2 linked regions of the Cohnella herbarum genome follow. The protein of the gene in region 2 interacts with the protein of the main gene of each other region in a pairwise test. Links are inferred from orthologs where the notes say so. Each region holds a gene or a part of one and is shown on either strand. Other genes may lie near its edges. The genes, in order: HH215_RS32575 and topA.

Region 1 (3,044 bases), 5.7 Mb from region 2 along the record:
CATCTCTTCCAACAAAGGCTGAACGGCGCGGATGACAAAAGGAAACGTTACGAATACCATCGCGATAATAATGGCGGGTTGATGAAATAAGATCGTGAACCCGAGCTTCTCCGCCCATTCGCCCACGAAGCTGTGCGGCCCTAGCAGCAATAAAATCATGAGACCGGCTACCGCCGTCGGAAGAGCGAACGGCAAGTCTACCAAGCTGTTCAGAAGGCGTCGTCCCGGAAACTGGTACCGGATAAGTACCCATGCCGACATCGTCCCGACTAGCATGTTAATCACGGTAGAGATTAACGCCAGCTTGATCGTAAGCAGGACCGCTTTCCAAGCTAACGGCTCCATGATGTTATCCATGAAAGTCGACCAGCCCGCGGACAAAGATTGACCGTAAATGCCTAGAATAGGTAAAATAATCAATACGACGAAATAAAGCATGACGGCGCTGCGAAAACCCCAACCCCACCAGCGACCCTGCAACATGGAACTCACGTTGTCGTGTACCTCCTGAAGCTTTGAGAGCTGTATATAATATAATTCCTATTAAATTAGTCGGTATTGATACTTTACCAGATAAATACTTCTTTCGTCAATGAGTAAGCTACGGTACAAACGCCTTTTTATTAAAAAATCTAATGTAACCTATTCGAAAACCTTATGGGTGGTGAAATGTCCGTTCTTGCTCGAAAATAAAAAAGAATCGTCAGGAGAAAGAGGAGAATGTCCATGCTGTCCAAGGAAACGCTGCGAACGACGCGACGCGACGAAATGATCGACATCACGAGGCAAATCGCCGCTTGCTTAGCTAGACAAGGGATGGAGGAAGGAGTCGTCGTCGTGTACTGTCCGCATACGACCGCCGGAATCGCCATTAACGAGAACGCGGATCCGGATGTGAAACACGACGTTTTGATGCGGCTGGACGAAGTGTACCCGTGGAATCATCCGAAGTACAGACATGCGGAAGGCAATACGGCTTCGCATCTTAAAGCCATCACGACCGGCACGTCGCAGACGATCATCGTATCGGAAGGCAGGATGCTGCTCGGTCGCTGGCAGGGCATTTACTTCTGCGAATTCGACGGTCCGCGTCAGCGGGAGTACTACGTGAAGCTAGTCGAAGGTTAAGGCGGCTAGCGACTCGGTTAGAGGCGCGGCTAGAGAAGCGGCTATGCGGAGTTGCTTTCCGCCGGAGTGCCCGCCATAGTCGCTCTTTCCGACTATAACGAGCCGCGATCCGCCGAATTTACTCGCCCTCGATAAAATACTGTTCGTCGCCAAGCGAAATCTCGGCCTGTCCCTGGGTGATATCCGTAATCCAAGCTTGGAATCGCTCGGCCTCTCCTATCTCAGGCAAACATTTCACCAGTACCCGGTCGGTAAATGAAACCTCGCCGACTCGGTAGCCCCTCCCCCTCAGCTCGTTTTCCAACTTTCCATACCACGTATAGTCCACATCCACCCTCACTTCGCGGTGCAATACTTTTACGATCGGATCGGCGGCATCGATACCGACAACGGCGCCGTCCGTGTATGCGCGCACCAATCCGCCCGCTCCCAGCATAATTCCGCCGAAATAACGGGTTACGACGACGACCACGTTTTTCAAACCGCGGTTTTTGATCACTTCCAGAATCGGTTTGCCCGCCGTACCGCTAGGTTCCCCATCATCCAGCGCTTTCTGATACTGGTCGCGCTCTCCGATCAAGTACGCGGAGCAGTTATGCGTAGCATCCCAATATTTTTTCTTAAGTTCTTCTATGAAGGCAACCGCCTCAGCTTCGGTCTCCACCGGTTTCGCGTGTCCGATGAAGCGCGATTTCTTAATGACGATCTCGTCGGAACCGAACTGTCTCACTGTTGCAAATCGTGCAAGCATGATGTCCCTCGCATTTCCTGTATTTCAGTATTTTTTCGTTATTCTCATCCTAACATATCATTTTACGGGATGGAATTTGATGACTAAGATATGCCTTTCCCTAGTCAAAGTTCTGTTAAACGAAGCCGCATCCCCCCCTTTTCCGACAAAATGCAAAAAAATCGTTCGTTTCTTTCAACTCCACGAAAGCTTGTTACAGCGCGGATTTGGAGTTTTTCGTGCTGAATTCTTTCATTATTCATTTATCGGAGATCTCTAGAATTAATCTTGGCACACTCTCTCGCAAATTTATTAAGAGGCGGTTGATTTCATGAATCTGTTCGTAAAGACGAAGAAATTGTGGATGTTGACGTTAATTTTATGCATGATCGGATCGATTTTCACTTATACGGCGGAGGCCTCGGCAATAAGAAATACGTTAAGTCAGCCTCCATGGAAGGAAGTGCCCTCACAGCCGTCCCCCGGACCGAGCGCGCGATTTGCATCGGCCATGGCTTATGACGAAGATACCGGGAAAACCGTGCTTTTCGGCGGAGCGGACATTAACTATGATGTTTTGAACGATACTTGGGTTTGGGATGGGGAAAAATGGACGGACGCGACGCCGGCCGATCCGAACGATTCTCCGGTACCGAGCGAGTATAGCGAAATGGCTTATGCGGGCCCGGGAAAAGGAGTGCTTCTATTCGGCGGGGAAAACAGAGATATCTACAACAAAACATGGCTATGGGATGGAACGAAATGGAACGATCTCACGCCGGCGGATACTAGCGTGAACTACCCTCCCGCGCGTTTTGAATTCAGCATGGTTTACATCGGGGATGGCGAGGTTCTTCTCTATGGCGGGTTCAATGATGTTAGCGCAGCTTTGTATGATACATGGATATGGAACGGAACCAGTTGGCGAGAAGTGACGCCGGCCGATCCTGACGATTCTCCGATAACAAGTTGGCGAACAAGCATGGCTTACGATGAGAAAAACGACGAAGTGGTTTTGTTCGGCGGGTATACGCTTGATTCTCCACCCCTCTCCAATAAAACTTGGATCTGGGACGGTATGAAATGGAATCTCCGATCTCCTGCCGCTTCCCCTCCTCCGCGCGTTTTCGCGAGCATGGTCTACGATTCGAACATCGAGAAAGTGATTCTCGTAGGCGGAGAGGCT
Region 2 (3,226 bases):
CCCGCGTTTGGCCATAACCTCGATAGGCATGCAACCCTCGAAATACATTTCCTTCTCGAAGTCTTTCACTGCCGCCGTTTCGGCAGTCGTGAGCGCTTCATAGAAAACGTCGAATTCCGCTTCCGTCATCGGACAATTCAAGTATGCCGCCTCGCCCTTATCGTAACGGGAAGCCAAGAACACCTTGTCTAAATCTATGGAATCTTTCTCGACGATCGGGGCGGCCGCATCGAAAAAGTAAAAATATTCTTCGCCCATAAGCCGCTTGATGCTATCGGACAGTTCGGGTGACGTAAGCGGGCCGGTTGCGATCACCACGATGCCGTCTTGCGGGATTTCCGTGACTTCCTCATTAACGACCGTTATCAACGGATGCTCGCGAAGCCGCTTCGTGACTTCGGCCGAGAAACCGTCACGATCTACCGCGAGCGCCCCTCCGGCGGGAACGGCGTGCAAATCCGCGCAGGAAAGGATCAGGGAATCAAGACGCCTCATCTCTTCCTTCAATACGCCGACCGCGTTAGCCAAACCGTTTGCTCTTAAGCTATTGCTGCACACTAATTCGGCAAAACCCTCCGTATGGTGGGCCGGCGTCTGCTTTACCGGGCGCATTTCATATAATGTGACGGGGACGCCCTGCTTGGCGATCTGCCAAGCGGCCTCGCTGCCGGCCAGGCCCGCGCCGATTACCGTCACCGATTGGACTTCGTTCAAAGCGTCTAACCTCCTAAACTTCAACCCGTTATTCTACCGCTTCCTCTGAATCGTCGACGTTCTCCGAATGGCTGCAGACGGTACAATGATATTGTATCTCGCCTTTCACGCGCTTTTCAATCATCAACCCGCCGCAACTCGGACAAGGCTTGGCAACCGGCTTATCCCATGATACGTAATCGCAGCCGGGATAGAGATTGCAGCCGTAAAAAATTCGTCCTTTTTTGCTGCGGCGTTCAACGACGTGGCCTTCTCCGCATTTCGGACATTTGACGCCGGTTTCCTTGATGATCGGTTTCGTATTGCGGCAATTCGGGAATCCCGAACAGGCCAGGAACTTGCCGAAACGTCCCATCTTATAGACCATCGGACTGCCGCATTTGTCGCAAATTTCATCGGAAGGCTCGTCTTTAATCTCGATTTCCTTCATTTCTTCTTCCGCGAAGTTCAGTCTGACTTCGAACGATTTGTAGAAATCCCCGATGACGTTAACCCAATCTTGGGTTCCTTCCTCAACATGGTCAAGGTCCCCTTCCATGTTAGCCGTGAATTCAGCATCTAGGATTTCCGGGAAAAACTCCTCCATGAGTTGAATAACGAGTTCTCCAAGCTCCGTCGGAATGAATTTCTTCTCTTCCATCGCGACGTAATTTCTCTTCTGAATCGTCTCCAAAGTCGGAGCATACGTGCTCGGACGCCCGATGCCTAACTCCTCCAGCGTTCTCACGAGCCTAGCTTCCGTAAAACGCGGAGGAGGCTGCGTAAAGTGCTGCTTAGGTTCGATATCCTTCGATTTCACTTTATCCCCCGCGCCAAGCGCGGGTAACAAGCGATCTTCGTCCGTCGTTCCGTCGTCATTGCCTTCCACGTACACTTTCATGAAGCCCGCGAACTTCAGCTTGGAACCGTTCGCGCGAAAAGTAACCGGTCCGTTATGAAGATCGACGGTCATCGTATCCAATACGGCGGAAGCCATTTGGCTAGCAACGAACCTCTCCCATATCAGTTTATACAGACGCAACTGATCTTTAGAAGTAAAGGCTTTAACGGATTCCGGATCGCGAAGAACCGAGGTCGGACGGATCGCTTCGTGCGCATCCTGGGCGTTCGAGTTTTTCTTCGTGTATACGCGCGGAGTTTCCGGCACGAACGCGTTCCCGTATTTCCCCTCGATGTACTCTTTCGCTTCCTCTTGGGCAACGGGGGAAATGCGCGTGGAATCCGTACGCATATAAGTAATTAACCCGACAGTTCCTTCTTTACCCAAGTCGACCCCTTCATAAAGCTGCTGGGCGATCTGCATCGTCTTCGAAGCGCGGAAATTCAGCTTGCGCGCGGCTTCCTGTTGAAGCGAGCTCGTAATAAACGGAGGTGAAGGGTTGCGTTGCCGCTCTTTCTCCTTCACTTCGCCTACGACGAAATCCTCGTTCCCCATCTGCGCAAGAACGGCTTTTACGTCGGCTTCGCTCGTAAGCTCCGCTTTTTCTCCATTCAAGGAATGGAACTTTGCCTCGAATGCGGCCTTTTCTTTTGTCAAATGAGCGGTGATGCTCCAATATTCTTCAGGGATAAACGCATTGATCTCGTTCTCCCGATCGTATATGAGTTTGACCGCAACCGATTGAACTCTGCCGGCGCTCAGTCCCTTTTTCACTTTCTTCCATAATAACGGGCTGATCTTGTACCCGACCAATCGGTCCAGTACCCGTCTGGCCTGTTGGGCATTCACAAGATCCATATCGATCGGGCGAGGGTTCTTAAAGGCATCCTTTACCGCTTGTTTCGTAATTTCATTGAAAACAACGCGGCAAGCATCCTTCTCGTCGATTTCCAAGTAGTGCGCCAAATGCCACGCGATCGCTTCGCCTTCTCTGTCGGGGTCAGCCGCCAGATATACTTTTTTGACTTTTTTGCTGGCGTCGCGAAGTTCCTTCAGAACGCTCCCCTTGCCGCGAATCGTAATGTATTTGGGCTGAAAATCATTTTCTACCTCTACCCCGATCTGGCTTTTGGGTAAATCTCGAATATGCCCCATGGACGCTTTAACGATAAATTTACTTCCCAAATATTTGCCGATCGTTTTGGCTTTAGCCGGTGACTCTACGATAACGAGCGAATCCGCCACGTCCATTCCTCCTCTCCTACGGTCGACAAGTCCTCGTGCCTATGTGCTTATGTCTACATTAAAGGACATGATATACAGAACCGGGTTGTTGATGAATCCGTCTTTTTATTAGTAAAGATAGCAGAACGGAGTGTAAATGTCCAAATGTCATCCCGGATCGGGTAACGAGTTCGTCGATCGTGCAGGGATTATCTAGCAATAATCGATACACGAGGCGCTCGGCGTCGGTCCAATTTTCCGGCTGAGAACCGAGCTGTTTCGATGTTTGAACCGACGACGAATGTATGTCCGATGCCGGAAGCCTATGCGAATAGGCTTGAAAGATATCCGTCTCGTCCAACACGGGATTTGCGCCTTTTCTGAAATACTCCAGAGCCCCTTTACTTC

What was found.
Region 1: the proteins of topA (region 2) and HH215_RS32575 interact in binary tests that used the Escherichia coli proteins (3 or more experiments, as listed by UniProt). The link is inferred for Cohnella herbarum from one-to-one orthologs.

What each region holds. Positions count from the first base shown.
Region 1 is NZ_CP051680.1:7,773,313-7,776,356, reverse strand. What follows is about bases 64-2,779. They hold HH215_RS32575 (YigZ family protein), read right to left. Parts: upstream 1,880-2,779; coding sequence 1,247-1,879; downstream 64-1,246. Other genes in these bases: HH215_RS32570 (S-layer homology domain-containing protein), read left to right, coding at 2,190-2,779; HH215_RS32580 (secondary thiamine-phosphate synthase enzyme YjbQ), read left to right, coding at 727-1,128; cysT (sulfate ABC transporter permease subunit CysT), read right to left, coding at 64-483. In the rest of the region: more of cysT, read right to left, coding at 1-63; more of HH215_RS32570, read left to right, coding at 2,780-3,044.
Region 2 is NZ_CP051680.1:2,116,416-2,119,641, forward strand. What follows is about bases 292-3,189. They hold topA (type I DNA topoisomerase), read right to left. Parts: upstream 2,840-3,189; coding sequence 743-2,839; downstream 292-742. Other genes in these bases: trmFO (FADH(2)-oxidizing methylenetetrahydrofolate--tRNA-(uracil(54)-C(5))-methyltransferase TrmFO), read right to left, coding at 292-714; dprA (DNA-processing protein DprA), read right to left, coding at 2,898-3,189. Outside these bases: more of trmFO, read right to left, coding at 1-291; more of dprA, read right to left, coding at 3,190-3,226. UniProt on the Escherichia coli protein: Releases the supercoiling and torsional tension of DNA, which is introduced during the DNA replication and transcription, by transiently cleaving and rejoining one strand of the DNA duplex.